2 regions of the Achromobacter sp. DH1f genome follow, and region 1 is predicted to be linked to the other one. Evidence: predicted binding sites of a transcription regulator. Region 1 holds the regulator's gene; the other holds the start of a gene.

What was found. The regulator LexA, encoded in region 1, represses DNA repair genes until DNA is damaged. The targets are predictions, from matches to a motif close to ACTGTATNNNNATACAGT.
Region 2: the regulator LexA is predicted to act here: its motif matches at 1,116-1,133, upstream of U858_RS0128410 (ATP-dependent helicase).

The regions. Positions count from the first base shown of each region.
Region 1 covers NZ_AYMF01000006.1:362,762-378,540, forward strand. The annotation lists gene lon (endopeptidase La) at 1-2,080, shown strand, start outside; gene lexA (transcriptional repressor LexA) at 2,259-2,909, opposite strand; gene U858_RS0104495 (amino acid aminotransferase) at 3,080-4,279, opposite strand; gene uvrB (excinuclease ABC subunit UvrB) at 4,357-6,513, shown strand; gene U858_RS0104505 (low molecular weight protein-tyrosine-phosphatase) at 6,763-7,254, shown strand; gene iscR (Fe-S cluster assembly transcriptional regulator IscR) at 7,447-7,989, shown strand; gene U858_RS0104515 (IscS subfamily cysteine desulfurase) at 8,011-9,222, shown strand; gene iscU (Fe-S cluster assembly scaffold IscU) at 9,257-9,661, shown strand; gene iscA (iron-sulfur cluster assembly protein IscA) at 9,663-9,986, shown strand; gene hscB (Fe-S protein assembly co-chaperone HscB) at 9,990-10,496, shown strand; gene hscA (Fe-S protein assembly chaperone HscA) at 10,568-12,430, shown strand; gene fdx (ISC system 2Fe-2S type ferredoxin) at 12,440-12,781, shown strand; gene iscX (Fe-S cluster assembly protein IscX) at 12,781-12,975, shown strand; gene U858_RS0104550 (methylglyoxal synthase) at 13,080-13,970, shown strand; gene U858_RS0104555 (enoyl-CoA hydratase/isomerase family protein) at 14,066-14,869, opposite strand; gene U858_RS0104560 (ABC transporter ATP-binding protein) at 15,128-15,779, shown strand, end outside.
Region 2 covers NZ_AYMF01000036.1:2,901-18,679, forward strand. The annotation lists gene U858_RS0128400 (DUF2235 domain-containing protein) at 1-476, shown strand, start outside; gene U858_RS35110 (DUF3304 domain-containing protein) at 479-1,039, shown strand; gene U858_RS0128410 (ATP-dependent helicase) at 1,178-3,274, shown strand; gene U858_RS0128415 (magnesium and cobalt transport protein CorA) at 3,397-4,404, shown strand; gene U858_RS0128420 (thermonuclease family protein) at 4,499-5,155, shown strand; gene U858_RS0128425 (ABC transporter substrate-binding protein) at 5,245-7,482, shown strand; gene U858_RS0128430 (ABC transporter permease) at 7,479-8,456, shown strand; gene U858_RS0128435 (ABC transporter permease) at 8,462-9,970, shown strand; gene U858_RS0128440 (ABC transporter ATP-binding protein) at 9,967-11,661, shown strand; gene U858_RS0128445 (NAD(P)/FAD-dependent oxidoreductase) at 11,900-13,057, shown strand; gene U858_RS0128450 (MarR family winged helix-turn-helix transcriptional regulator) at 13,176-13,715, opposite strand; gene U858_RS0128455 (collagen-like triple helix repeat-containing protein) at 13,743-15,467, opposite strand.

The DNA of each region.
Region 1 (15,779 bases):
CGTCCAAGGCTCCGAAACCGAGGCCCTGCGCCGCGCGATCGTTGCCCAGTTCGAGCAATACGTCAAACTGAACAAGAAGATCCCTCCGGAGATCCTGACCTCGCTCGCCGGCATCGATGACGCCGGCCGCCTGGCCGACACGATCGCCGCGCATCTTCCGCTGAAGCTCGAGCAGAAGCAAAAAATGCTCGAGATCGTCGGCACCTCCGAGCGCCTCGAAGGCTTGCTCACGCAGCTGGAAACCGAAATCGACATCCTCCAGGTCGAGAAGCGGATTCGCGGCCGCGTGAAGAAGCAGATGGAAAAGAGCCAGCGCGACTACTACCTGAATGAGCAGGTCAAGGCCATTCAGAAAGAGTTGGGCGAAGGCGAAGAAGGCGCGGACATCGAAGAGCTCGAAAAGAAGATCATCGCTGCCCACATGCCCAAAGAGGCACGTAAGAAGGCCGATGCCGAGCTCAAGAAGCTCAAGCTCATGTCGCCCATGTCGGCCGAAGCCACCGTGGTGCGCAACTACATCGATACGCTCATCAATCTCCCCTGGAGAAAGAAGAGCAAGATCAACAATTCCATCTCCAACGCTGAAACCGTACTGGACAACGACCACTACGGCCTGGAAAAGGTGAAGGAACGCATCCTTGAATATCTTGCCGTGCAACAGCGCGTGGACAAGGTCAAGGCGCCGATCCTGTGCCTGGTCGGCCCTCCGGGCGTCGGCAAGACCTCGCTCGGCCAGTCCATCGCCAAGGCCACGAACCGCAAGTTCGTGCGCATGGCCCTGGGCGGCGTGCGCGACGAAGCCGAGATCCGCGGCCATCGCCGGACCTACATCGGTTCGATGCCGGGCAAGATCGTCCAGAACATGTCGAAGGTCGGCGTGCGCAATCCCTTGTTCCTGCTCGACGAAATCGACAAGCTGGGCATGGATTTCCGCGGCGATCCCTCGTCGGCGCTGCTCGAAGTGCTGGACCCTGAACAGAACCACACGTTCCAGGACCACTACATCGAGGTCGACTTCGATCTGTCCGACGTCATGTTCGTGGCGACCAGCAACACGCTGAACATTCCGCCGGCGCTGCTGGACCGCATGGAAGTGATCCGCCTGTCGGGTTACACCGAGGAAGAAAAGATCCACATCGCCCGCGACCATCTGCTGCCCAAGCTGATGAAGAACAACGGCGTGAAGGATACCGAGCTGACCGTCGATGACAGCGCCTTGCGCGACATCGTGCGCTACTACACCCGCGAAGCCGGTGTGCGTGCGCTCGAACGCGAAGTGGGCAAGATCTGCCGCAAGGTCATCAAGCAATTGCTGACCCAGACCGATCGTGCCAAGGCCGAAGGCAAGACTCTCGAGGTCAAGCCGGTCAATGTCACGGGCGACAACCTCAGCGACTACCTCGGCGTGCGCCGCTACACCTTCGGCATGGCCGAAAAGGAAAACCAGATCGGCCAAGTGACCGGCCTGGCCTGGACGGAAGTCGGTGGCGACCTGCTCACGATCGAAGTGGCAGACATGCCCGGCAAGGGCGTGATCCAACGCACCGGTTCGCTGGGTGACGTGATGAAGGAATCGGTCGAAGCGGCTCGTACGGTGGTGCGCTCGCGGGCACGTCGCCTGGGCTTTGCCGACAGCGTCTTCGAGAAGCACGACATGCACGTGCACGTGCCGGAAGGCGCGACGCCCAAGGACGGTCCGTCCGCGGGTATCGCGATCACCACGGCCATGGTGTCGGCGCTGTCGCGCATCCCGGTGCGCGCCGATGTCGCCATGACCGGCGAAATCACGCTGCGCGGCGAAGTCCTGCCGATCGGCGGCTTGAAGGAAAAGCTGCTGGCCGCCCACCGCGGTGGCATCAAGACGGTCTTGATCCCGGAAGAAAACGTCAAGGATTTGGCGGAGATCCCGGACAACGTCAAGAACCATCTCGAGATCGTGCCGGTCCGCTGGATCGACAAGGTGCTGGAACTGGCTCTGGAGCGTCTGCCCGAACCGCTGGCTGAAGACGAGGCGGTCAAGGAACCGCTGGTGGCCAAGCCGGCCGAGCCGGGTTCGACGGATCCGGTGCTCAAGCACTGATCCCGGCCTGCAAGGCGCTGCCAGCAGCGCCTTCAAAAAGAAACCCCGCCATGGCGGGGTTTCTTTTTTGGGGCTTGCCTCTGAACGGCAGTGTGCCTGAACTACGCGGGCGAAGTGGGCGCTGTGCGTGGCTTGGCAAGGCCTGAAAGGCCCGCCCGGCGCGCGGTTCAGTGCCGAATCAATGCAGCGCGTGCGTGCGGATCAGGCCGACCGCTATGCCTTCAAGGGCGAATTCCTGGTCGGCTTCGACCACGATGGTGTCGAAGTCGGGGTTTTCGGGCAGCAGCTCGATACGGCCATGCTGGCGTTGCAGGCGCTTGACGGTGACGTCGTCGCCCAGGCGGGCCACCACGATCTGGCCATTACGGGCTTCGGAGGCTTTCTTGACGGCGAGCAGATCGCCTTCGAGGATGCCGGCATCGCGCATGCTCATGCCGCGGACCTTGAGCAGGTAGTCGGGCGCTTGGGCGAACAGGCTGGAGTCGACGCCGATTTCGCGTTCGACGTGCTCGGCGGCCAGGATGGGGCTGCCCGCGGCCACTCGACCTACCAGCGGCAGGAGCAGTTGCGCCAGGCCCGGCAGGGGCAGGGCGGCTTGCGTGGGGGAGGCCGAGGCGTCTTTCAGGCGGATGCCGCGCGAGGCGCCGGCCGTGAGTTCGATGGCACCTTTGCGGGCCAGGGCCTTGAGATGGTCTTCGGCCGCGTTGGGCGAGCGAAATCCCAGGGCCAGGGCAATTTCGGCGCGGGTGGGCGGAAAGCCTGTGCGCGCGACGGTTTGCCGGATGAGGTCCAGGATTTGCTGTTGACGATCAGTGAGTTTGCTGGCCATGGCGATGATCCGTTGGGGTCGGACTGTACATATATACAGCAGCATTCTGGGGGACATAACGCAAAAAAGCAAGCGGGTGTCGATTGCGGCGGCAAGCGGCCATGGCAGGCGTGCAATAAAAAACGGGACCCGAAGGTCCCGTCTGGCAGGTGCCGGCTTTGCGAGGCGCTTTACAGCACCGCGGCGATGCCCTTGGCGACCTGGTCGATGTTGCCGCTGTTCAGGGCGGCGACGCAGATGCGGCCGCTGGAGACGGCGTAGACGCCGTGCTCTTCGCGCAGGCGGTCGACCTGGGCCGAGGACAGGCCCGAATACGAGAACATGCCGCGCTGCTGCAGCACGAAGCTGAAGTCCTGCTTGCCGCCGTGTTCCTTGATTTTCTCGACCAGGTGCTTGCGCATCAGGCGGATGCGGTCGCGCATGGCGCCCAGTTCCTGTTCCCACATGGCGAACAGTTCAGGCGTGTTGAGGACGGTCGAGACGATCGTGCCGCCGTGGGTGGGCGGGTTGGAGTAGTTGGTGCGGATGACGCGCTTGAGCTGGCTCAGGACGCGGGTGGCCTGGTCTTTGCTGCCGGCTACGACGGTCAGGGCACCGACGCGCTCGCCGTACAGCGAGAACGACTTCGAGAACGACGAGCTGATGAACATGGTCATGTTCAGGTCGGCGAACAGGCGCACGACGGCGGCATCTTCCTTGAGGCCATCGCCGAAGCCCTGGTAGGCGATGTCCAGGAACGGGACCAGGTTGTTTTCCTTCACGACGGCGGCGATCTGCTGCCATTGTTCGAAGGTGGGGTCCACACCCGTGGGGTTGTGGCAGCAAGCGTGCAGCACGACGACGGTCTGGGCCGGCGCGGCCTTCAGGGCAGCCAGCATGCCGTCGAAATTCAGGCCGCGGGTGGCGGCGTCGTAGTAGGCGTAGGTGCCGACTTCGAAACCGGCGCGTTCGAACAGCGCGCGGTGGTTTTCCCAGCTGGGATCGCTGATCAGGACCTTGGAGGTCGGCAACAGCTGGCGCAGGAAGTCGGCGCCGATCTTGAGGGCGCCGGTGCCGCCCAGAGCCTGGGTGGTGAGGACGCGGCCTTCGGTGACCAGCGGGGAATCCTTGCCGATCAGCAGGGCTTGCGCGCCCTGGTTGTAGCCGGCGATGCCTTCGATCGGCAGGTAGCCGCGGGCAGCGGCGGCTTCGATGCGGGCGATTTCGGCCTTGCGCACGGCGCCCAGCAGGGGAATCCGACCCTGATCGTCGTAGTACACGCCAACGCCCAGGTTGACTTTACCGGGGCGGGTATCCGCGTTGTATTGTTCGTTCAGACCAAGGATGGGGTCGCGCGGCGCGAGTTCGACGGAATCGAAAAGGGTGCTCATGGGACTCTGCTGAGGGTGAGTGGACGCAGTGGGAAGTGCTGTGGATAATGGGGGGTTTACCCTGGGAACAGTCTAGCATGCCTAAGAGCGCAATAGACCCGAGTGCTGCGGGCGCGGCGGCCGCTGGTGCAACCGCTGGCGCAGCCAGCGAATCGACCATCGCATCGACCGGCGCTGCCCCCGTTACGGCTGTACCCGGTGCGGGCCCGGCAGGGGCCGGGTTCGTGGATTTTCCGGACAGCCCGTTTCATCTGTACCAACCGTACCCGCCCGCCGGCGACCAGCCCGCGGCCATCGAGGGCCTGGTGCAGGGCATCCAGGATGGCCTGATGTTCCAGACCTTGCTGGGCGTGACCGGGTCGGGCAAGACCTACACCATGGCCAACGTCATTGCCCAGCTCGGGCGGCCGGCGTTGGTTCTGGCCCCGAATAAGACCCTGGCAGCCCAGCTGTACGCCGAGATGCGCGAGTTCTTCCCCAAGAACGCCATCGAGTATTTCGTGTCGTACTACGATTACTACCAGCCCGAAGCCTACGTGCCCACGCGCGACCTGTTCATTGAAAAGGACTCGTCCATCAATGAGCACATCGAGCAGATGCGGCTGTCGGCCACCAAGAGTCTGCTGGAACGCCGCGACACGATCATCGTCGGCACGGTGTCGTGTATCTACGGTATCGGCAACCCGGGCGACTACCACGCGATGGTGCTGATCCTGCGCGCCGGCGACCAGATCTCGCGGCGCGAGGTCCTGGCGCGCCTGGTGGCGATGCAGTACACCCGCAACGACGCGGAATTCACGCGCGGCGTGTTCCGGGTGCGCGGCGAAACCATCGACATCTTCCCGGCCGAAAGCGCCGAACTGGCACTGCGGCTGACCTTGTTCGATGACGAGATCGAAAGCCTGGAGCTGTTCGATCCGCTGACCGGCCGTATCCGCCAGAAGCTGCCGCGCTTTACCGTCTACCCCGGCTCGCACTACGTGACGCCGCGCGACACGGTCATGCGCGCCATCGAGACCATCAAGGAAGAACTGCGCGAACGAGTCAAACGCTTTGTCGATGACGGCCACCTTGTCGAGGCCCAGCGCCTTGAGCAGCGCACCCGCTTTGACCTCGAAATGCTGCAGGAGCTGGGCTTCTGCAAGGGCATCGAGAACTACTCGCGCCATCTGTCGGGCGCGGCTCCGGGTGATCCGCCGCCCACGCTGATCGACTACCTGCCGTCCGATGCGTTGATGTTCATCGACGAAAGCCACGTCACCATCGGCCAGCTCAGTGCCATGTATCGCGGCGACCGGTCGCGCAAAGAGACGCTGGTGCAGTATGGCTTTCGCCTGCCGTCGGCATTGGACAACCGGCCTCTCAAGCTCGAGGAGTTCGAGGCCCGGATGCGCCAATGCGTGTTCGTGTCGGCTACGCCCGCCGCCTACGAGAAAGAGCACACCGACAACGTCATCGAGCAGGTGGTTCGTCCCACCGGCCTGGTCGATCCGATTGTCGAGGTGCTGCCTGCCCGCACACAGGTGGACGACTTGTTGGGCCAGATCAAGGCGCGCGTGGGGCAGGGCGAGCGGGTGCTCGTCACCACCCTGACCAAGCGCATGGCCGAAGACCTGACGGACTTCCTGTCCGAGCACGGGGTGCGGGTGCGCTACCTGCACTCGGACATCGATACGGTGGAACGCGTCGAAATCATCCGCGACCTGCGCCTGGGCACGTTCGACGTGCTGGTGGGGATCAACCTGCTGCGTGAAGGCCTGGATATTCCGGAAGTTTCCCTGGTGGCCATCCTGGACGCTGACAAGGAAGGGTTCCTGCGGTCCGAGCGCAGCCTGATCCAGACGATCGGCCGGGCGGCCCGCAACCTGAACGGCCACGCCATCCTGTATGCCGACCGCATCACCGATTCGATGCAGCGCGCCATGGAGGAAACCAGCCGCCGCCGTACCAAGCAACTGCAGTTCAATGCCGACAACGGCATTACGGCGCGTGGCGTGCACAAGGCCGTGCGCGAGTTGATCGACGGCATCGTGGCGCCGGTACAGCACGACGCCCTGGAAGCCGCGGTGCCCGCGGAATTCCTGAAGGATGAAAAGGCCCTGGCGCGCGAGATCAAGCGCCTGGAAAAGCTGATGATGGACCACGCCCGCAATCTGGAGTTCGAACAGGCCGCGGCAGCGCGCGACGCGCTGAACGCGTTGAAGCAGCGGGTGCTGTTGGATGGGGCGGTCTGACCGTATTGGGGTATCTAAATGTATCTGTGCGCTGACAGCCTGCTGAATCGTGGTTGGCGGCGCACCGTTCCATTTACATGCTCAATATTTGGACAATCGGTCTGTCGAAAGCATCTCGAGCAACCTTAAGTATAGTCCGTAACTATATGATTTATAGTTGATATTTAAGGGGACGTATTTGCGCGCCGTCCTGGCTGGCGCTGCAAAAAAAGCTTGCCTTATCTCGGGTTTTCCCGCACACTTACTCCCATGATGACCAAGGTACTTTTCGTTTGCATGGGCAATATCTGTCGCTCGCCGAGCGCAGAGGGCGTGTTTCGCCATTTGGTGAACGACGCGGGTTTGGGCGATGTGGTTCGCATCGACTCCGCGGGCACGCACGCGTTTCATATCGGCGAGGCGCCTGATGCCCGGGCGCAGGCTGCGGCGCGTAAGCGCGGCTACGAGATCACGCACTGCGAGGCGCGTCAGGTCACCGCGGAAGATTTCCGCGACTTCGATCTCATCCTCGCCATGGATTGGGACAACCTGTCTGCCATGCAGCAGCAGTGCCCCAAGGCCTACCAGCACAAGCTGATGCTGCTGATGCGCTTTGCCAACGAGTTCGAAGAAGCCACCGTGCCGGACCCGTATTACGGCGGCGCCGACGGTTTCGGCAAAGTGCTCGACTACCTCGAAGATGCCTGTCAGGGCGTGCTCGAGCTGGTCCGCAAGCGCGCTACCCAGTACCAGGCGGCCTGATCCCCTGGTGCACCAGGCCGCCCACGGGCGGCCTTGGGCAATTTGGTAGTGAAAAAAACCGCGCAACTGCGCGGTTTTTTCTAGCCGGGAGCCATACCAAATTAGTCGGGAATTTGCTATACTTGAGCCAATTACTCGGGTATTGACCGCCGGATTCGCCGGCGGCCATTGCCGAATCACAGGGAACCCACCATGCGGCTAACTACCAAAGGGCGTTTCGCCGTGACTGCCATGATCGATCTGGCTATGCGGCAGCATAGCGGCCCGGTCACTCTTGCGGCCATCAGCCAGCGTCAGAACATTTCGCTTTCGTACCTGGAACAGCTATTCGGGAAACTGCGTCGCCACGAACTCGTGGACAGCGTGCGCGGCCCCGGCGGCGGCTACTCGCTTGCTCGCCTGGCGCGCAACGTGACCGTGGCCGACATCATCTTTGCCGTCGACGAGCCGCTGGATGCAACCAGCTGCGGCGGCAAGCGGGACTGTACGAGCGGCAACGACGGCAAGCCCGGCAAGTGCATGACGCACGAGCTCTGGGCGACGTTGAATCGCAAGATGGTGGATTACCTGGATTCGGTGTCCCTGCAAGATCTGGTTGATCAGCAGCGCGTGCGCCAACTGCAGGAAGCCAACAATCAAGCGCAGGCCTGCGCGGTGCGTGTGAATCGGGGGGGGGGCGCCAATGCCGCCGCCAATGCCCCGACCACGACCGTCGCGGCCAACGCCACCGTATAAGCAGCATCAGGAGTTGTAGAAATGACCACCCGCCCGATCTATCTGGACTATTCGGCCACGACCCCCGTCGACCCCCGCGTCGTCGACAAGATGGTGCCCTGGCTGTACGAGAACTTTGGCAATCCCGCTTCGCGCAGCCATGCCTTTGGCTGGGAATCCGAGGACGCCGTCGAACGCGCCCGCGAAGAAGTGGCCAAGCTGGTGAATGCCGATCCCCGTGAAATCGTCTGGACCTCCGGCGCCACGGAATCGGACAACCTGGCCATCAAGGGCGCTGCCAATTTCTACGCGGAACGCGGCAAGCACATCATCACGATCAAGACCGAGCACAAGGCCGTGCTGGATACCTGTCGCGAACTGGAGCGCCAGGGCTTTGAAGTGACCTACCTGGACGTCAAGGACGACGGCCTGATCGACCTGGACGTCTTCAAGGCGGCGCTGCGCCCCGACACCGTGCTGGTGTCCGTGATGATGGTGAACAACGAAATCGGCGTCATCCAGGATATCGAAACCCTGGGCGAGATCTGCCGCGAGAAGGGCATCATCTTCCATGTGGACGCCGCGCAGGCGACCGGCAAGGTCGAGATCGACCTGCAGAAGCTGAAGGTCGACCTGATGTCGTTCTCGGCCCACAAGACCTACGGCCCCAAGGGCATCGGCGCCCTGTACGTTCGCCGCAAGCCGCGTGTGCGCATCGAGGCGCAGATGCATGGCGGTGGCCACGAGCGCGGTTTCCGCTCGGGCACGCTGGCGACCCACCAGATCGTTGGCATGGGCGAAGCTTTCCGCCTGGCGCGCGAAGAAATGGGCACCGAAAACGAGCGCATCCGCATGCTGCGTGATCGCCTGTGGGCCGGCCTGTCGCAGATCGAAGAGGTCTACCTGAACGGCGACATGGACCAGCGCGTGCCGCACAACCTGAACGTCAGCTTCAACTATGTCGAAGGCGAGTCCCTGATCATGGCGATCAAGGAACTGGCCGTGTCCAGCGGTTCGGCCTGCACCTCGGCCAGCCTGGAGCCGTCGTACGTGCTGCGCGCCCTGGGCCGCAACGACGAACTGGCGCACAGCTCGATCCGTTTCACCCTGGGCCGCTTCACGACCGAAAAGGAAGTGGATTACGCCATCGAATTGCTCAAGAGCCGGGTCGGCAAGCTGCGCGACATGTCGCCGCTGTGGGAAATGGCCAAGGAAGGCGTCGACCTGAATACCGTGCAGTGGGCCGCTCACTGAGCGCCCGCGCCAACGAAATACGTGGAGAACTGATATGTCTTACAGCACCAAAGTCCTGGATCACTACGAAAACCCGCGCAACGTCGGTTCGTTCGACAAGTCGGACGACTCGGTGGGCACCGGCATGGTCGGCGCGCCCGCCTGTGGCGACGTCATGAAGCTGCAGATCAAGGTCAACGAAGCCGGCGTCATCGAAGATGCGCGTTTCAAGACCTACGGCTGTGGCTCGGCCATCGCTTCCAGCTCGCTCGTGACCGAATGGGTCAAGGGCAAGACGCTGGACGAAGCCATGAACATCCGCAACACGCAGATCGCCGAAGAACTGGCCCTGCCGCCCGTGAAGGTGCACTGCTCGATCCTGGCCGAAGACGCGATCAAGGCCGCCGTGCAGAACTACAAGGAAAAGCATTCGGTCGTGGCCGAAGCTGTGGCGAACTGACATGTCCGTTACCCTGACCCAACAGGCTGCCACCCACATCGGCCGCTACTTGCAAAAGCGCGGAAAGGGTATTGGCTTGCGGCTCGGCGTTAGGACGACGGGCTGCTCCGGCATGGCCTACAAGCTGGAGTACGTGGACGACGTGGCGCCCGAAGACCAGGTCTTCGAGAGCTTCGGCGTGAAGGTATTCGTCGACCCCAAGAGCCTGTCCTACCTGGACGGCACCGAGCTGGATTACGCCCGCGAAGGCCTGAACGAAGGCTTCAAGTTCCGCAACCCCAACGAGAAGGCGACCTGCGGCTGCGGCGAGTCGTTCACGGTGTAAGTCTTGGCTGGAGACGACCACTTCAGCCTGTTCGGCTTGCCGGCACGCTTTGACCTGGACCCGCAGGCGCTGGAAACCGCATGGCGGACCGTCGCCGCGCAGGTGCATCCCGACCGCTTTGCCACCGCCAGTCCCGCGGAACGCCGCGTGGCCATGCAGTGGGCAGCCCGCGCCAACGAGGCCTATCGGCTGTTGCGCGATCCGCTGTTGCGAGCGCGCTACCTGTGTGAACAGGCGGGCGTCGATTTGCAGACCGAGAGCAACACGTCCATGGACACGGCTTTCCTGATGCAGCAGATGACCTGGCGCGAAATGCTGGACGATGCGCGCGATGACGCTGACGCCCTGGCGGCGCTGCAGGTCGAGTTGCAGGACGCCCGCGTGCAGATGCGCACCACGCTGACCCGGCTGTTGGACGAACAGCGCGACTACGCGGCCGCGGGCCTGAAGGTGCGGGAATGGATGTTCGTGGAAAAGCTGGCGCAAGAGCTGGCGCACGCCCATCCCTAGCCTGACGATCCGGACGAGCCTGGCCGCCGGGCGCCCAGGCTTTGCCGCCTACTGAGCAGAAAAATAGAATCATGGCCTTATTGCAGATTTCCGAGCCCGGTGAATCGCCCGCACCGCACCAGCGCAAGCTGGCGGTGGGCATCGATTTGGGCACGACCAATTCCCTGGTTGCCGCAGTGCGCAGCAGTGTGGCTGAAGTGCTGCCTGACGCGCAGGGGCATGTGCTGCTGCCGTCGGCGGTGCGCTACTACCCGGGCGGCCGCGTGACCACGGGCCGCGAGCCCTTGGCGCAGCAGGCCGAAGACCCGCTGAACACGGTGGTGTCGGTCAAGCGTTTCATGGGCCGTTCGCTGGAAGAGGCGCGCGCCACGCGCGCCCCGTACGAATTCGTGGACGCGCCCGGCATGGTGCGCATCCGCACGGCGCAGGGCGACCTGAGCCCGGTCGAGGTGTCGGCGCAGATCCTGGCCGTGCTGCGCCAGCGCGCCGAAGATGTGCTGGGCGACGACCTGGTCGGTGCCGTGATCACGGTGCCGGCGTATTTCGATGACGCGCAGCGCCAGGCCACCCGCGATGCGGCCCGACTGGCCGGCCTGAATGTGCTGCGCCTGTTGAATGAACCCACCGCCGCGGCAATTGCCTACGGCCTGGATAACGCCGCCGAAGGCGTGTATGCGGTGTACGACCTGGGCGGCGGCACGTTCGATATCTCGATCCTGCGCTTGACGCAGGGCGTGTTCGAGGTGATTTCCACCGGCGGCGATACCGCGCTGGGCGGCGATGACTTTGATTCCCTGATCGTCGACCACGTGGTGGCGGCGGCTGGTGCGGGCGACCTGACGCACGCCGATCGGCGTGGCCTGCTGATGTCGGCGCGTGCGGTGCGCGAAGCGCTGTCGGAGGCGCGGGAAGCGCGTCTGCAACTGACGCTGGCCAGCGGCCAGGCGATTGACCGCACCTTGACGCGCGCGGAATTCGAAACGCTGGCGCAACCCTTGATCCAGCGCACGCTGGAATGCGCGCGCCGCGCGCTGCGCGATGCCGAGCTCAAGCCGGCGGACGTGCGTGGGGTGGTGATGGTGGGCGGCGCGACGCGCATGCCCGTGGTGCGGGCGGCGGTGGGCCAGATGTTCGGCACCGAGCCGCTGACCGATCTGGACCCGGACCAGGTGGTGGCGCTGGGCGCGGCCCTGCAGGCCAATCTGCTGGCCGGCAACCGCGCACCGGGCGAAGACTGGCTGCTGCTGGATGTGATTCCGCTGTCGCTGGGCCTGGAAACGATGGGTGGCCTGGTCGAGCGCGTGATTCCCCGCAACAGCACCATTCCGGTGGCGCGCGCGCAGGAATTCACGACGTTCAAGGATGGCCAGACGGCCATGAGCATCCATGTGCTGCAAGGCGAACGCGACCTGGTGTCCGATTGCCGCTCGCTGGCGCGTTTCGAACTGCGCGGCATTCCGCCGATGGTGGCCGGCGCCGCGCGTATTCGCGTGACCTTCCAGGTGGATGCGGACGGGCTGCTGAGCGTGACCGCGCGTGAGCAGAGCAAGGGCGTCGAGGCCGCGGTGTCGGTCAAGCCGTCGTACGGTTTGAGCGACGACGAGATTGCGCAGATGCTGGCCGACAGCGTGGCGCAGGCCGATTCCGATGCCCGCGCCCGCATGTTGCGCGAACAGCAGGTGGATGCGCGCCAGTTGGTGGAATCGGTGCAGGCCGCGCTGGCGGCCGATGGCGATCTGCTGGATGCCGACGAACGCAAGCGCGTGGACGAATGCCTGCAAGCGGCGATCGCGGCGCAGGACGCCCAGGATGTGGACACGGTGAAGGCCGCGACCGAGGCCTTGTCGGCGGCCACCGACGACTTTGCCGCCCGCCGCATGGACCGCAGCATTCGCGCCGCCCTGGCTGGCCGCAAACTTGACGAAATTGCCTGATAAGAAGTTATGCCGAAACTGACCGTACTGCCTCATCCCGATTACTGCCCCGAGGGCGCCGTGATCGAAGACGCGCCCAAAGGCGTGTCGATCTGCCGCGTTCTGCTGGACAACCACATCGACATCGAGCATGCGTGCGAGCTGTCGTGCGCGTGCACGACCTGTCACGTGGTGGTCAAGCAGGGCTATGCGTCGCTGGAAGACGCGACCGACGACGAAGAGGATCTGCTGGACAAGGCCTGGGGCCTGACGCCGACCTCGCGCCTGTCGTGCCAGGCCTTGGTGACCGATGCCGACCTGACGGTCGAGATCCCCAAGTACACCATCAACCACGCCAAAGAGGGCCATTGATGAAGTGGACCGATACCTACCAGATCGCCGAAGCGCTGGTGGACGCCCATCCGGACGTCGACCCCAAGACGCTGCGTTTCACCCAACTGCGCGAATGGGTGCTGGCCTTGCCCGGGTTCAGTGATGATCCCGAACGCAGCGGCGAGAAGATCCTGGAAGCCATCCAGATGGCCTGGATCGACGAAGCCGACTGAGCCGCGCCGCAAACGCTCCCTTCCGGGAGCGTTTTTGTTTTGGCGCGCCGGCTGCGCGGTATCATCAAGGCTCTTCTTGTTGTTCCAACCGCCCGAGTCTACCGATGCCCGCTGCCCCTTTGCGCTTTGGCCTGGCCGCCAACCGACTGCACCATGAAACGCCCGATGCCGCCTTGTTCAGCTGGTTGCGGGCGTGTTCGTCCACGATCCGCGAACTGGGCGTGCAGTTGCACACCGTGGGCCGCACGCACGACGCGATCGTGCGCGAAGGCATGCTGCAAGGCTATAGCGGCCTGATCCGCTATCCGTATGGCCGCGAAGGCGGTTTGATGAAGCTGGTGGCGCGCGTGACCGAGGGCCGCGACGGACAGGCGCCGTTCGACGGCGCGATCTACCTGATCGATCCCGTGGACCCGTCGTCGATTTTTCCCGAGGCCCTGGCGCTCAAGCGCCAATGCATCACGCACGGTCGGCCGTTCATTTCGACGCTGGCTGGCGCCATCGAATGGATGGAGGTCGAGCGCATCCATGCCGGCCTGGCGCCGGATGTGTCGGCCTCGCGGCTGTTCAATTACACGGGCCAGACGCTGGCGCTGATTGCCCACGATGCGCTCAAGGACGAGATGGTGGCATTTGCCAGCGAACATTTCGACGTGCTGTCGCAGTTTGCGCGGCGCGTGGCGACGGGCACGACGGGCGGCCGCCTGAACGACCTGGCCTGGTCGCGCGGCTGGCCCAAGGACACGCCCTGGGTGCATCGCTACCTGAGCGGCCCGCTGGGGGGCGACGCCCAGATTGCCGAGCTGGTGCTGGAGCATCAATGCCAGCGCGTGATCTTCTTCGAAGACCCGCACGTGGCCCGCCAGCACGAAGCGGATATCCAGTTGCTGGAGCGCGCGGTGCGGGTGGTGACCGAATCGGCCACCTGCGCGACGTCGCCGTCGGTGGCGCGGCGCTGGGCCCAGGCTGTGCAGTTGCGCGCGGGACGGGCGTAGCGCGGCAGGCTGAGCTGGCCACGTGCCTGTCGCGCGGCGCAGCGTGATCGCCAGCGTCAGCTACAAGTTCTGAAGCCGGCCTGCGGGCGCGGCGCCTAGCGGCCCTGGAAGCGCGGCGCGCGTTTTTCGCGGAAGGCGGCGACGCCTTCGGTGAAATCGTCGCGCCGGGCCGACGCCAGGAAGGTGGCGGTTTCTTCGGCCAATTGTGTTTCCAGCGACGCCTGCGCGGCGCTGCGCAGCAAGCGCTTGGCGCCGGCGATGCCGTGCGGTGCATGGCTGGCGATGGCCTGGGCGTAGGCCTGCGCCTGCGGTTCGAGCTGGCCCGCGGGGGTGCTGCGGGTGATGATGCCCCAGGCCTGTGCGTCGGCGGCGGTGAAGGCATCGTGGCGCAGCAGCAGGTCGAGCGCACGCTTGGGGCCCACCACACGCATGAGGCCGTGCGTCATGCCGGCATCGGGCGTGGCGCCCAGCTTGAGATAGGCGGTCATGAAGCGCGTGTCGGCATCGGCGATGGCCAGGTCGCAGGCCAGCACCAGGGACAGGCCGGCGCCCGCGGCCACGCCGTGCACCTGGGCAAGCCAGATCTTGTCCATGCGCACGATGCGCGACAGGAAATCGTTGAGCGGCGTGAAGAGATCGAGCAGCTTGTCGCGCACGGCATCGGGGCCGCCTTCGAACATCGCGATGTCGCCGCCTGCGCAGAAGGCCTTGCCCGCGCCGCGCAGCAGCACCACCCGGATATCGCCTTGCGTGTCGAGCCATTGCGCGGCGCGTTGCAGGTCTTGCGCCATGGCGACGCTGATGGCATTTAGCGCGTTGGGCTGGTTCAACGTAAGGGTGGCGATGCCATCGCCGGCATCAAGAAGCAGCGTTGGAAAGATCGGAAGGGAAGGGGTCATGGCCTGTCTCCGTTATCGGGTAAATACCAACTTTCGATCCAAAAACCACGATGCTATGGTCGGAACCGAGCGCTTGCTTGGTTGACCATCCGCACGGCAAGCGTAACGCATAGAACGATTTTCCGGCGCTGTACCAGCGTAGGTAAAGACAGGTTCGCTGCATCGCCTGCCTCGGGGCTACGCTGATTCACCGCCATTAGAAAAACAGCTTCGCGACACAGCGAGGAGACAAAGGTGGATCAATCCGACAGCCCTCCCTTGCTGGAGGTGGATGGGGTCACGTTGGCGTTCGGCGGGGTCAAGGCGCTCAGCGGCGTGGGCTTTCGCGTGGCGCCGGGGTCCATCACCACGGTCATCGGCCCCAATGGCGCGGGCAAGACGTCGCTGTTCAACACCATTTCCGGGTTCTACCGGCCAGCCGCGGGCACGATCCGCTTTCTGGGCCGCGACATCACGCGCGTCGCCGCGCCCGAACGGGCCCGCCTGGGGTTGGCGCGCAGTTTCCAGAACATTGCGCTGTTTCGCGGCATGACGGTGCTGGACAACATCAAGCTGGGGCGTCACGCCCACCTGCGCAGCACGGTGCTGGACGCGCTGCTGTACCTGGGCCGCGCCCGCCGCGAGGAAATGGCGCTGCGTGCCGACATCGAAGAACGCATCATCGATTTCCTGGAGATCGACCACATTCGCCATGCGCCGGTGGCGGCGCTGTCGTACGGGCTGCAAAAGCGCGTGGAACTGGCGCGCGCGCTGGCGATGAACCCCAAGGTGCTGATGCTGGACGAGCCCGTGGCCGGCATGAACCGCGAGGAAACCGATGACATGGCGCGCTTCATCCTGGATGCGCGCGCCGAATGGGGCGTGACCGTGCTGATGGTGGAGCACGACATGGGCATGGTGATGGACCTGT
Region 2 (15,779 bases), on a different contig from region 1:
AAGAGAAGATGTGGCTGGATCAGATGCGCACCGTCTGGAACCTTCCTGGCAGGCCCGTCGCCGCGGTGATTGATCTTCTGGACAATTATGTGCACGATTCAAGGGCCTGGTTCAAGCCTCTGGGCAAGGATGACGACGTGTGGATGAGCATCCAGCGTGATCGTCTCAAGCAATTGGACCAGCGTGAAAAGCTGGCCGAACGATATGTATCGACCGGTCGGGCTGACCTGGCCTGGCCAATGATGCCCAGCAAGGAAGAGCGGGCAGAGTTGGTTGCCTATCGAGCAAATCCCAATGCCGTGCCGTTGCAGGCCGGTGGACGGGAGTTTTACTCTCAATGGGGCTATTTGCGCTGGCGCTCTGTCTACTCCAATCCTCAGGTTCGGGCGCAACGGGAGGCGCAGCAGGACCGGGAGAATACGCAGCGTGCCCTTCAGAACATGCCGATCAATTTCAACGCGATTCCCAGGTTTTAGTCATGCAGTCCTCAAGCATACGTAAACGTCGCTCGTTGTCTCCCTATTTATTTCGTGCTGCTCGGCTTGTCGTTCCCGGGATCCTGGTTGTGGCACAAGGACTGGTTGCCACGCTTTCCTGGGCGCAACACGCACCCGCGCCGGAGACGATTGCTTTGCGGCTTGGAATCGTCAACTACCTGGGTGAAGGGTTGAGCCCTGTCTACATAAACCAAGGTTGGGCGGGAAGCGTTCGTTCTCAAGCCTATACCTCCAGTACCTGCTGTGTTTCGGTACCAAAGAAATGGGTGCCTGGCATGACAATGCGGGTCGAGTGGAATTCGGATTCCATGTTCGAGCGCGGACAAAACGCGTTGATGGTGTGGGACGCGCCTGTCTTGCCTTACGACATTTCGTATAGCGGCTATGCATGGGCGGTGTTTCTACCCAGCGGGGAGATATTCGTGCAGCCTTCGGCATCTGGTCCTGGCGCTGAAGGGTTCATGAATGGGTTGCCTGAACCCGGTAAGGCGACCGAGGCTGAATTGAAGCAGTTCATCGAGAAGACTCAACCCAAGCCTTGACCCCCGGGCGACCGCGCACCTCGCCCGCATCCCCGCCAGGCGCCACCCCGGCAGGCGGCCCGCGGCTGTTATGATGCCTGGATATATAACCAGTTGTCAGGCCGGCCTTTGCGCGCCTGGCTGCCAGCCCCGCGCGCCATGTCCGACCCGACCCTTCCGCCTTCCAACAGCCGTCCCGACCCCTTGGCCGACCTGAATCCGGCCCAGCGCGAGGCCGCCGAATTCGGCGTGGCCGGCGCGGGTGACGACGGTCCCTTGCTGGTCATCGCCGGGGCGGGGTCAGGCAAGACCAACACTTTGGCGCACCGGGTTGCTCACCTGATCCTGAACGGCGCCGACCCGCAGCGCATGTTGCTGTTGACGTTCTCGCGCCGCGCCGCCCAGGAAATGGAGCGCCGCGTGGGATCGGTGCTGCAACGGGTCATGAACCTGCGCGGCACCCAGCAGGCGCCGTCGCTGCCGTGGGCGGGTACGTTCCACGCCATCGGGGCGCGCCTTTTGCGCGATTGCGCCCAGCGCATCGGCCTGTCCGAAGCCTTCACCATCCATGACCGGGGCGACGCCGAAGACCTGATGGGCATGGTCCGGCACGAGCTTGGGCTGTCGTCCACCAAGTCGCGCTTTCCGCTCAAGGGCACCTGCCTGGCGATCTATTCGCGGGTGGTCAACAGCCAGACGCCGGTGGCCGACGTGCTGCACGGCGCCTTTCCGTGGTGCGCCCAATGGGAAGACGAACTCAAGAACCTGTTTCGCGCCTATGTGGCGGCCAAGCAGGACCAGCAGGTGCTCGATTACGACGACCTGCTGCTGTACTGGGCCGAAATGATGGGCGATGCGGCCATTGCCGCCGACGTCGGCGGGCGCTTCGACCATGTACTGGTGGACGAATACCAGGACACCAACCGCCTGCAATCGGCCATTCTGCTGGCCATGAAGCCGGACGGCCGCGGCCTGACGGTGGTAGGCGACGACGCCCAGTCCATCTATTCGTTCCGCGCCGCCACGGTGCGCAATATCCTGGATTTCCCAACGCAGTTTCCCAAGCCGGCGCGGGTCATCACGCTGGACCGCAATTACCGTTCGACCCAGCCCATTCTCACCGCGTCCAACGCGGTCATCGGCCTGGCGACCGAGCGTTACGCCAAAGACCTCTGGACCGACCGCACGTCGTCACAACTGCCCGAACTGGTCACCGTCAGCGACGAAGGCGGGCAGGCCCGCTGGGTGGCCGATCAGGTGCTGGCCCAGCGCGAGGGCGGCGCCACGCTGAAGTCGCAGGCGGCGCTGTTTCGCACGGCCAGCCACAGCGCCGCGCTGGAACTCGAACTGACCCGTCGCAATATCCCGTTCGTCAAATTCGGCGGGCTGCGTTTCCTGGAAGCGGCCCACGTCAAGGACCTGCTGTCGCTGTTGCGCTGGGCCGAAAACCCGCGCGGCCGCATGGCGGGTTTTCGCGTGGTGCAGTTGCTGCCCGGCATCGGGCCGGCCACGGCCGGCAAGCTGATGGACGCCATGGCGCAGTCGGCCGAGCCGCTGCGCGCGCTGCGCGAATTCAAGCCGGGCGCGGCGGCCCAGGCCGAGTGGGGCGCGTTTGCCGATACCTACGCCGCGCTTGCCGACCCGGGCCTGCGCTGGCCGGCCGACGTCGACCTGGCCCTGCGCTGGTACGCCGGCCAGCTCGAACGCCTGTACGACGATGCCCGGGTGCGCAAGACTGACCTGGACCAGCTGGTGCGCATCGCCGCCGGCTACCCGTCGCGCGAGCGTTTCCTGACCGAACTGACGCTGGACCCGCCCGATGCCACCAGCGACGAATCCGGCGCCCCGTCGCGCGACGAAGACTACATGATCCTGTCCACCATCCATTCCGCCAAGGGCCAGGAATGGAAGGCCGTGTACGTGCTGAATGTGGTCGACGGCTGCATTCCGTCCGATATGAGCACCGGCACGGCCGAGGAAATCGAAGAAGAGCGCCGCCTGCTGTACGTGGCCATGACGCGCGCCAAGGAACGCCTGCAACTGATCGTGCCGCAGCGCTTCTACGTGCACCAGCAGACCGGCATGGGCGACCGCCATGTGTACGGGTCGCGCACCCGCTACATCACCAACGCCATGCTGCCGCTGTTCGACCACCTGCCCAAGCTGCCCGACCTGCCCGGCAGTCCGCGCGAACCCAAGTCGCCCCAGGCGCCGCAGGTCGACGTGGCCAAGCGGGTGCGCAACCTGTTCGCCTAGGGGGGCCTCGGCAGGGACGGCAGATGGGGCTGACCGGCTGGGGCTGAACAGCGGCGCTGGGCTATCATCGGCCCATATCGATACGCTGTTTCCGCAAGGGCTCGCATAGCCGGAGGATGCCTATGTCTACCGAAGAAAACGCCGCCACCGATCCCCACAAAGGCGAGGTCGTGGCGTCCATTGCCTATGTGAACGGCAGGCGCGAGCGCGAGGTGCCCATCAGCGAGGTGGGCCAGTACGTCAATCAAGACCGCAGCATGCTGTGGGTGGGGCTGCGCAACCCCAGCCCCGAACTGCTGGGCCAGGTGGCCCGCGAGCTGGGCGCCTGCGACAAGAACCAGGAAGAAATGCTTGAGCCGCACCGCCGGCCCAAGATCATCGACTACGGCAACATGGTGCTCATCGTGGCCATCACGGTCGAGGTCGAAGCCGAGCGCCCCATCTTCGGCGAAACCCAGTTCCTGATCGGCGAAGGGTTCCTGGTCACCGTGCGGCGCGGCGCCACCGCCGGCCACAGCCCCTTGCGCGAACGCCTGGAAGCCTCGCCCGACCTGCTCAAGCGCGGCAGCGACTACGTGGCCTCCGAACTGCTGGACTGGCTGGTGGACCGCTACGTGGCCGCCGCCGGAAAGATCGAATCGGTGGTCGAGGGCGCCGAGCAGAAGCTGCTGATCCGCGGCGCGAAAGATTCCGACATCCGCAAGCTGTACCGCCAGCGCCGCGACCTGCTGCGCATCCATACCGTGGTGTCGCCGCTGGTCGAGATCAGCCGCCGCCTGGCCCGGGTCGAGATGTCGGCCGTGGACGAGCACGCCCGGCCGTATTTCGGCGAAGTGGCCGACCGCGTGTCGCGGGTCGATGAACTGTTCAACGCGCTGCGCGAATCGCTGGCCTTCGCCTTTGAAGCCAGCCTGATGATCGGCCAGGCCGCGCAGAACGACACCACCCGCAAGCTGGCGTCCTGGGCGGCCATCCTGGCCGTGCCCACCGCCATCGCTGGCATCTACGGCATGAACTTCAAGTTCATGCCCGAACTGGAATCGCCGTTCGGCTACCCCATCACCCTGGGAGTGATTGTCTCGGTCTGTTCGTTCCTGTACTGGCGGTTCCGCAAGTCGGGCTGGCTGTAGCCACGTCAGGGCGGCGGGGGGGGCACCGCGCCTTGCCTGCGCCGCCCGGGCTTGTGGCACACTGCCTCTCGTTTCCCTATCCGGAGCCCGGCTCGTGCGCGGCAAATCTCCCTTTGGCGGCGCCAGCAAGCTGACCGCCCTGATCGTCGCCCTGGTCCTGGCCGCGGCCGGCGCCCTGGTCAACTGGCTGCAGCCGTCGGGGCAGGGCGGCCAGCGGCCCGGCGCCAGCGCACCGGCCTCTCAAGGCAAGCCCGGCGCCGCGCCTGCTGGCGGTGTGCCGGCCGGCAGCTATACCCTGACCGGCATGATCGTCAACGTCGCCGACGGCGATACTGTCACGCTGCGCGCGCCCGACGGCCAGCGCCGCATCCGCCTGGACAGCATCGACGCACCCGAAGAGGGCCACGGCGCCGACCAGCCCGGCCAGCCCTACGCCGAGGCCGCGCGCAAGAACCTGGCCGACCTGGTGGCCGGCAAGACCCTGACTGCGCAGTGCTACGAAAAAGACCAATACGGACGCGACGTCTGCGCGCTGATCCTGGACGATGGCCGCTCGGCCAACCGCCTGCAGGTCGAGGCCGGCTATGCCTGGGCCTACACCGCGCGCCAGGGCGCCTATCTGCACGACCAGGCCATGCCCGGCCTGCAACGCCAGGCCAAGGCCGCCGGCCGCGGCCTGTGGGCCGGCAAAGACCCCATGCAACCCTGGAAATGGCGCTACGACTGCTGGCGCCAGCGCCAGTGCGGCTGACCCGCCCGGCATCCTAAGGGGATGCCTGGGTACTGGGGCAGGGGCACCTTTGCTATCCTCTGTCGCACTGAATAGAAGGAAAGGTTTCCATGCTTGCTTTGAAGCGGCTTTGGGCGGCGGCCATGCTGCTGTTGCTGGCGTTGGCGGGCTGCTCCCAGGAAAGCAGCCCCATCAACAGCCCGTACCCGTCCGGCGCCGAAGGCCAGAACACCCTGTATTCCGCCTTCGTCAAGCGTTCGCCCAAATACCTGGACCCGGCCAGCTCTTATTCCGGCGACGAAACCCCTTATACCTACAGCATCTATGAGACGCTTTACGGGTACCACTACCTCAAGCGGCCGTACGAGCTGATCCCGCGGGCCGCCGCGTCCATCGACCCGCCGGTCTACCTGGATGCGCAGGGCAAGGTCCTGCCGGCCGACACGCCGGGCGAGCAGATCGCCGAAAGCGTCTACGACATCAAGATCAAGCCGGGCGTGCGCTTTGCGCCGCACCCCGCCTTCGCCCGCAAGACCGACGGCAGCTACGACTACTTCCCGCTTGCGCCGGAAGACCTCGAAGACAAATACGCCATTCCCGACTTTCCCCGCACCGGCACGCGCGAGCTGGTCGCCGACGACTACGTCTACGCGTTTCGCCGCCTGGCCAGCCCGCGGGTGGTGTCGCCCATCTATTCGCTGATGGCCGAATACGTCAGCGGCCTGAAGGACTACGGCGACCGCCTGCGCCAGCGCGACCAGGCCTTGCGCCGCGACCTGCCCGGCGGCGCGGGCGCGTCCTGGCTGGACCTGCGCGAGCCCGACGGCTTCACCGGCGTGCAGGCGCTGGACCCGCACACGCTGCGCATCCGCGTCAACGGCAAGTACCCGCAGTTCAAGTATTGGCTGGCCATGACCTTCACGGCGCCGGTGCCCTGGGAAGCCGACCGCTTCTACAACCAGCCCGGCATGGCCGAGCACGACCTGTCGCTGAACACCTGGCCCGTCGGCACCGGCCCCTACATGCTGGCAGAATCGCTGCAGAACCGCCGCCACGTACTGGCGCGCAACCCCAACTTCCACGGCGAGCCCTATCCCTGCGAAGGCGAGCCCGGCGACAAGGCGGCCGGCCTGCTGGCCGACTGCGGCAAGCCCACCCCCTTCATCGACCGCGCGGTATTCAGCGTCGAAAAAGAGGCCATTCCGCTGACCGGCAAGTTCATGCAGGGCTACTACGACGTGCCGCAGATCGAGCGCGGCGAGTACGGCGTGGCCATGCTGGTGGCCGCGGGCGACAGCCAGGACAAGGCGCGCAAGTACCAGGAACACGGCATCCGCCTGCCCACCACGGTCGAAACCGCCAACTGGTACATGGGCTTCAACTGGCTCGACCCGGTGGTGGGCAAGGGCGACACGCCCGAGCAGGCCGAAAAGAATCGCAAGCTGCGCCAGGCCATCAGCATCGCGTTCGACTGGGAAGAATACGTGGCGGTGTTCGAGAACAGCCAGGCGTCCGTGGCCTACGGTCCGGTGCCGCCCGGCGTGCTGGGCTACCGCGAGCCGCCCGAAGGCGTGAACCCGGTGGTCTACGACCTGGTCGACGGCAAGCCGGTGCGCAAGTCGGTCGACGTGGCCAAGCGCCTGCTGGCCGAAGCCGGCTACCCCGACGGCCGCAACGCCGTGACCGGTGCGCCCCTGGTGCTCTACTACGACTCGATGCAGGGGGGCGGCTCGAATCCCACGTTTGACTGGATGCGCCGCCAGATGGCCAAGATCGGCGTGCAGATGGATGTGCGCGCCACCGACTACAACCGCTTCCAGGACAAGATGCGGCGCGGGTCGGCGCAGATCTTCCTGTGGGGCTGGAACGCCGACTACCCCGACGCCGAAAACTTCCTGTTCCTGCTCTACGGCCCCAACGCCAAGGCCCAGGACGGCGGCGAAAACGCCGCCAACTACGACAGCCCCGAATACAACCGCCTGTTCGAGCAGATGAAGTTCCTGGACGACGGCCCCGAAAAGGAAGCCCTGATCGCCCGCATGGTCGCCATCGTGCAGCGCGATGCGCCCTGGATGTTCGGCTACTTCCCGATGTCAGGCGGCGCCTACCAGCAGTGGGTCGGCAACGCCAAGCCCACCCAGATGGTGCGCAACACGCTGCAGTACATGAAGATCGACCCAGCCCTGCGACAAAGCAAGATCGACGAATGGAATTCCCCCATCTGGTGGCCGGTGGGCCTGTTCGCGTTGCTGATCGCGCTGGCGATCTGGCCGTCGTACCTCGCGCTCAAGCGGCGTGAACGGCAGACCGCGTTTGGCCACGGTCCGCGCAAGGAGCATCAATCATGATCGGCTACATCATCCGCCGGCTGCTGTATGGCGTGCTGATCCTGATCGGCGTGAACCTGTTCACCTTCATCCTGTTCTTCGCGGTGAATACCCCCGACGACATGGCGCGCCTGGCCATCGGCGGCCAGCGCATCAGCCAGGACGCGGTCGAGAAATGGAAGGTCGAACACGGCTACGACAAGCCGCTGTTCTACAACACGCAGGCCAGCGGTTCCGCCCAACTGACCGACACCGTGTTCTACCAGCGCTCGGTGCCGCTCCTGGTGATGGACTTCGGCCGGTCCGACGGCGGCCGCGACATCGGCCGCGAAATCCAGACCCGCATGGGCCCCAGCCTGGCGCTGGCCGTGCCTACCTTCTTCCTGGGCCTGTTCGCCAGCATCGTCTTTTCGCTGACGCTGGTGTATTTCCGCGCCACCCGGCTGGACTTCTGGGGCGTGGTGGTCTGCGTGATATTGCTGTCCATTTCCAGCCTGTTCTACATCATCGCGGGGCAGTGGCTGTTCGCCAAGCTATTGCAGCTGGTGCCGTTCTCGGGCTTCGAGGGCGGGCTGGACATGGTCAAGTTCCTGGCGCTGCCGGTGCTGGTGGCGATCGTGTCGCGGCTGGGGCCCGAAGCCCGCTTCTACCGTACCCTGTTCCTCGAGGAAATCGGCAAGGATTACGTGCGCACCGCGCGCGCCAAGGGGCTGGCCGAACGCGTGGTGCTGTTTCGCCACGTGCTGCGCAACGCCATGCTGCCCATCCTGACCAGCACCGTGGCCGCCTTGCCGCTGCTGTTCATGGGCAGCCTGATCGCCGAGTCGTTCTTCGGCATCCCCGGGCTGGGCAGCTACACCATCGACGCCATCAACGCACAGGACTTCTCCATCGTGCGCGTCATGGTCTTCCTGGGGGCGTCGCTGTATATCGTGGGGCTGATCCTGGCCGATATTTCCTACACGCTGGCTGATCCCCGCGTTCGATTCGAGTAGCCGCCATGCCCCAATTCGTATTCCTCTGGACCGATATTGCGCTGTGGCTGATGGTGCTGGGCGCGCTGACCTACGCCTGGCGGGTGCGCCGCAGCCCGAACCTGCGCTCGACCTGGGCGCGCGTGGCGCGCGATACGCCGGCCATGTGTTCCGCCGTGGTGCTGGCGGCGTTTGCCGTGGTCGGCCTGCTCGACTCGGTGCACTACCGCCCCTTGCTGCCGCCCGCGCCGGGCGTTGCCGCCGACGCGCCGCGCGTCTATGCGCCGGCCGTCAAGTCGGCGCTGGACGGCCTGTTGAGCGGCTCGGTGCTGACGCGGCCCGAGAAAACCTATTCCCGTCCGCTGGCCGTGCGCCAGTTCACCAAGGAAACCCTGCTGGTCGATGACAAGCCGGTGCGCGATTTTCCGCGCCTGCGGGCGGCGGGCACGCACTTGGCCGACCCCGACCGAGACTATGCCGGCGACCTGTCCCGACGGCTGGGCCTGGGGCTGGCAGCCGGCCTGGCGGTGGCGCTGGCCGGCACGGGCCTGCTGTTCGCCGGCCTGGCCCGGCGCGCGGGCGCGTCTGCGGCAGCCCAGGCGCTGTTCGGCGGCCATTCGGATGTGCCCTGGCGCGCCATGGCCATCACCTTCACGCTGCTGTGCCTGGCGGCCGGGGCGCTGGCGGGCCTGTCCACCGGCTACCACGCGCTGGGCACCGACCGCATCGGCAACGACGTGCTGTGGCAGGCCCTGAAAAGCATTCGCACCGCGCTGGTCATCGGCAGCCTGACCACCCTGGCGATGCTGCCGCCGGCCATCGTGTTCGGCATCGCGGCCGGCTATTTCAAGGGCAAGGTCGACGACGCCATCCAATACCTCTACACCACCATCACCTCGATTCCCGGCGTGCTGCTGGTGGCCGCCTGCGCGCTGATGATGCAGGTCTACATCGATAACCACGCCGACCTGTTCGATACCTCGGCCGCGCGCGCGGACCTGCGCCTGTTCCTGCTCTGCATGATCCTGGGCCTGACCGGCTGGGCCGGCCTGTGCCGGCTGCTGCGCGCCGAAACGCTCAAGCTGCGCGAGCTGGAATACGTGCAGGCGGCGCGGGCCTTCGGCGTGTCGCACTGGCGCATCATGACGCGCCACCTGCTGCCCAACGTGGCCCACCTGGTGCTGATCACCGTGGTGCTCGAATTCTCGGGGCTGGTGCTGTACGAGGCCGTGCTGTCCTATCTGGGCATCGGCGTGGACCCCAGCATGAATTCGTTTGGCTCGATGATCGATGGCGCGCGGCTGGAAATGTCGCGCGACCCCATGATCTGGTGGAACCTCATGACCGCCTTTCTGTTCATGCTGGCGCTGGTGCTGGCGGCCAACCTGTTCGCCGACGCCGTGCGCGATGCCTTCGATCCGCGCACCCGCCGCTACAAGCCCAGCCGCCTGCCGGGCCTGGGCCTGTTCGGCCGCCGCCCCGACGCCGTGCTGGCCGCCGACGCCCGCTCATCCAAGCCCGGAGACGCCCCGTGACGCATGACACCCCATTGCTGGCCGTGCAGGGCCTGGACGTCGATATTGCCGGCGAAAGCGGCATGACGCATGCGGTCAAGCGCCTGCAGCTGGCCATTTCGCAGCGCCAGACCTTTGCGCTGGTCGGTGAGTCCGGCTGCGGCAAGAGCATGACGGCGCTGGCGTTGCTGCGCCTGCTGCCGGATGCCGGGCGCATCGTGGGCGGCCAGATCGAACTGGACGGCGAAGACCTGAACCGCCTGCCCGAAAGCGCCATGCGCGGCGTGCGCGGCGGGCGCATCGGCATCATCTTCCAGGAACCCTCCACCAGCCTGAACCCCGTCATGCGGGTGGGCGACCAGATCATCGAAACGCTGGTGGCGCATACGCCGCTGCGCGGCGCGGCCGCACGGGCGCGGGCCATTGACTGGCTGCGCCGGGTGGGCATTCCCGAACCCGAGCGGCGCGTGGACGATTACCCGTTCCAGTTTTCGGGTGGCCAGAAGCAGCGCGTCATGATCGCGATCGCGCTGGCGGCCGAGCCGCTGCTGCTGATCGCCGACGAACCCACCACCGCGCTGGACGTCACCGTGCAGGCGCAGGTACTGGACCTGCTGGCCGACATCCAGCAGGAAATGGGCATGGCCGTGCTGCTCATCACCCACGACCTGGCGGTGGTGAAGAACGTGGCCCACCACGTGGCGCTGATGCGCGGCGGCGAGATCGTTGAAAGCGCCAGCGCGGAAGAATTCTTTCGCGCGCCCAAGCACCCGTACGCGCGCCAATTGTTCGATGCCATTCCTACCTTCGAGAAGCGGGGCGTGCCGCTCAGCCAGCCGGGCCGCGACGCCCAGGCACAGGACCCGGCCGCCGCCCGGCGCCGGGTGCGCGATCCCGGCGTGGTGCTGGACGTGCAGGACCTGAAGGTGCACTACCCCGTGCGCAAGGGGCCGCTGCGGCGCGTGGTGTCGTGGGTCAAGGCCGTCGACGGCGTCACCTTCACGCTGCGCGCCGGTGAAACGTTGGCGCTGCTGGGCGAATCCGGCTGCGGCAAGACCACTACCGGCAAGGCGCTGCTGCGCCTGATCGACGGCGCGAATATTTCCGGCCGCGCCATGCTGCAAGGGCAGGACCTGCTCTCTGCCGACCGCAGCCGCTTGCAGCGCCTGCGCCAGGACATCCAGATCGTGTTCCAGGACCCCTACGCCTCGCTGGACCCGCGCATGCGGGTGGGCGACATCCTGGACGAGGGCCTGGCATCCCTGCGCCGCGGCATGAGCGCGCAGGATCGCGCGGCCCATGCCGCCCGGCTGATCGAACGCGTCGGCCTGCCGGCCAATACGCTGGCGCGCTATCCGCACGAGTTCTCGGGCGGACAGCGCCAACGCATCGCCATCGCGCGGGCCCTGGCGGTCGAACCCAAGGTGCTGATCTGCGACGAGCCGACCTCGGCGCTGGACGTGTCGGTGCAGGCGCAGATCCTGGACCTGCTGCGCGAATTGCAGGAAGAATTGGGCATCGCCTATCTCTTCATCACGCACAATTTCGGCGTGGTCGAATACCTGGCGGACCGCATTGCCGTCATGGAGGGCGGGCGCATCATCGAATTGGGCGAAGCCGACACCGTGCTGCACGCGCCGCGCCAGGACATGACCCGGCGGCTGCTCGAGGCGGTACCGCGCTTGCAGTTCGGCCCCTTGTCCGCCGACTGAAACCCGCGCAAGCCCCTCGCGCCCCGGCGGGCGAGGGGCCGCGGTTTCGTGCAATACTGTCGTTTCGAACCCCGCGAAAAACGACCTTCCGATACCGCCGGCCCCGCGCCGCCCGGAACGTCGCGCACACGTCACCCCGCATTTGCGTCAGGTTGGCCAGCGATCCCCCGACATCCCGTCGGACCGTCACGAGCAGCAGCGCCCACAACGCGCCTTGCCCGTACTACCGGAACGCGCCATGAACCTCGCCATCCCCGCAGCAAACTCCCTGTCCCATGCCCGTATCGCCATTGTCGGCGCCGGCCTGGGCGGCCTGACGCTCGCACGCGTCCTCCACCGGCACGGCATCGCCGCCACCGTGTTCGAAGCCGATGCCTCGCCCGACGCGCGCAGCCAGGGCGGCTTGCTGGACATCCATGCGCATAACGGCCAGATCGCCCTCAAGGCCGCCGGCCTGCTCGAGGCCTTCCTGGCCCTGGCGCTGCCCGGCGAGGACGCCAAGCGGGTCGTCGACCGCCATGGCCGCATCCTGTTCGATCGCCCTGGCCAGACCCAACCCGCCCGGCCCGAAATCGACCGGGGCGCGTTGCGCCGCTTGCTGGTCGCATCCTTGCCTGACGGCACGATCCAATGGGGTCACAAACTTGCCCACGCCGACGCTTTGGGCGATGGCCGGCACCGCCTGGCATTTGCCCAGGGTGCATCGTTCACCGCCGATCTCGTGGTGGGCGCCGACGGCGCCTGGTCACGCATCCGGCCGCTGCTGTCGGCGGCCATGCCGACGTACGTCGGCACGACCTTCATCGAAACACGTTTGGTCGATGGGGACCGCCGCCATCCCGCCAGTGCACAACTGATCGGCCGCGGCACCCTGATGGCCGTCGAGCCCGGCCAAGGCATCCTGGGCCATCGCTACGCGAACGGTACCCTGCAAGCCTATGTGGCGTTGAACCGGCCGCAGGCCTGGTTCAGCGCGATCGACTTCACCTGCCGGCCGTCTGCCCTGGCGCGGATCGCGCAGGAATTCGACGGCTGGGCTCCCGCATTGCACGCGCTGGTGACCGAAGGCGACGCCGACCTCATCGTCAGGCCGCTGCATGCCTTGCCGCTCGCGCATCGTTGGGATCGTGTGCCCGGCGCGACCCTGGTCGGCGATGCGGCGCACCTGATGTCTCCGTTTGCAGGAGAAGGCGCCAACCTGGCCCTGTACGACGGCGCCGAACTGGCCCATGCGCTGTGCGCGCATCCTGCCGACATCGAGGCGGGCCTGGCCGCGTACGAACAGGCCCTGTTTCCCCGCAGCGCGTTAGCCGCTACGCAGACCGCTCGCAACCACGAACACTTTTTCGGCGCGCACGCGCCAGCCAGCGTGGTGGCATTGTTCGCCCGGCATTGAATCCGCCCACCGCCACCGACCTGGAACGAAGGCCCGACGGTCGGGCAACCCAAAGAAAACCGCGCCCCGGTCCTTGCGGATCGGGGCGCGGTGCGTGGGCCGCCTGCGCGGCCGGATGTCACTCGTGTGCGCTGCGTGTTTCCAGCCACACCAGGGTGTCGTGCCGCAGGGCGCGGACACATTGCGCCAGGAAAGCATGCACCACTTCCAGCTCGGCGGCGTCGTAGCGGCGCGCCATCAGCACTACCGCTTCAGCCACCCACTGGCGTTCCTGGGCCAGTTGCTGGCACGCTTCCTCGACCGGCCGGATCACGATCATCCGGCGGTCCAGCGGGTGGCGGCCCCGCTGCACGTACCCGGCGGCTTCCAGGCGATTGATCAAGGCGGTGGCGCCGCCGGAGCTGATGCCCATCAGCTGGGCCAGCTGGCCCGTGGGCAGGGCATCGAACTCCATCACCAGTTCCAGCGCTTTCAGATCCGCCAGGGGGATACCCAGTTTCTCCGCCAGGGCCGACTGGCACGCCGCGTTGTACACGGCGAACTGCCGACCCAGCATCAGGGCGATATCGTCAAGCATTCCGGGCCGCAGATCGTTGTTGCGAGATTCAGGCATCACGGTCACATGCTCGTGGTGAACGATGGTTTCTTGTTGCAGCATGGTTCGCTCCCTCACGGATCCGGTGGATTACTTCTTGCCCGACGCGCCGCCGAGCAGGCCGCCCAGCAATCCGCCGTTGTTGGTGCCGTTGGTGGTAGTGGTGCCGCCAAGCGCTGCCGTCACCCCGCCCAGCAATCCACCCAACAGGCCGCCGTTGTTGGCCGTGCCCGCGGCGCCGGCACCGGCACTTGCCCCGGCACCCGCACCCGCGGCTCCCGCGCCTGCGTTGACCGTCGCACCGCCCGTCACCCCGCCGAGCAAGCCGCCGAGCAGGCCGCCGTTGGCACCCGCCGTACCGCCCGTCGCGCCGCCAGCCGTACCCGTCACGCCGCCAAGCAGGCCACCCAGCAAACCGCCGTTGGCGCCGCCCGTGGCGCCACCGGTCCCACCGGTCACGCCGCCGAGCAGGCCGCCCAGGAGGCCGCCGTTGGCCCCGGTGCCGCCCGTGGCGCCGCCCACGCTGCCGGTCACGCCGGCAAGCAGGCCGGTCACCGGCGCCAGCAGGCCGCCATTGGCGCCCGTGGTGCCGCCGGTCACACCGCCCAGGATGCCGGTGATCGGGCTGAGCAGGCCGCCGTTATTGCCGCCCGTGGCGCCGCCCAGGCCCAGGCCGCTGGTCAGGGAGGCGACGGCGCCGGTGGCGTTGGCCAAGGTGGCGCCGAGCGGGTTGGGGTTGCCCGGGGTGGCATTGAGCAGGCCGCCCGCGCTGCTGACCGCGCCGCCCAGGCCTTGCAGCACGCCATTCAGGCCCGCCACATTGCCGCCAGGCAGTTGGTTGCCCAGATTGCTGACCGTGCCGCCCAGGCTGTTGAGGATGCCGGCCACCGGTGCGCCCAGCTTGGTGGTGGCGCCGACTTGCTGCGTCAGGCCGACCACGGTGCCCGCCACGGGGCTGGCCGTCGGGTCCAGCGCTGCGCCGATGCCGCCCAGCATCGGCTGCAGGCCCAGCGGCAGGACGTTGTCGACCGTCTTGCCGACATTGCCCAGCGCCGGTTCCAGCAAGGGCTTGGACGGGCCGTTAAGCACGCCGCCCGTCACGCCGCCCACCAGTTGGGTCACGGGATTGAGCAGGCCGCCATTGCCGGACAGGCCCGACGTCAGGGCGCCGACCGCGTTGGTGGCGTTGCCGAGGATGGTGGTCAGGGGTTGCGGATTCTTCGGGTCGGCATTGAGCAGGCCGCCGGTGCTGGCGACCGTCTTGCCCAGGCCTTCGACCAGGCCGCCGACACCGGCGCTCAGGCCGCCGGGCAGGCCGGTGCCCTTGACGGTGGTGCCCAGGCCTTCAACGAGGCCGCCGACTTGCTTGACCGTGCCGTCAACGGGCTGGCCCAGGCCGGTCGTGGCGCCCACTTGCTGGGTCAGGCCGACAACCGTATCGACAACCGGTTTGACGGTGGGGTCCAGCGCCTTGCCGACGCCACCCAGGGTCGTGCCCAGATTCAGCGGCAGGGTATTGTCGACGGCCTTGCCGGTATTACCCAGCGTGGTTTGCAGCAGGCCGGTGGTGACCGGATTGACCGGGGGATTCGGATCGCTCGGACCGCCGGGGTTATTCGGACCGCCAGGGTTGCCCGGATTGCTCGGGCCACCCGGGTTGGTCGGAATATCGGTGCCCGGCAAACCCGCGGAAGGACCGCTCTTGTGGCCACCGCCTCCGCCGCCGCAGGCAGCCAGCGAGCTCATCAGAGCGGCCGCCAGAACGGTGGAAGTCAGAATACGTTGTACGCGCTGCGTTTCAATCTTGGCATTCATGGCGAGCTCCTGTGGGGGAAGTGTCAGGCGTCGAAACTGCCCGATACGTCTCTACATGCATAAACCGTGCCAATATTTTTCGAATGCCGTGCCAGTTTGCTTTCAGCGGGTTTTTAGGATTTTAAAAATTCAATTGAATCAATGACTTATGTTTGATTTAGAGGGTTTATACCAATATTGGGAATCCCCCATTTTTACGATCACGCGGAGCCTGCGAATGTTACGTCTGGCCGTTAATTGCCCGTTACGTTACGGCCCACGTTACGTAACGCGGTGTGTGGAACAGGCAAAAAAAAGCGCCCGTCGGAACGG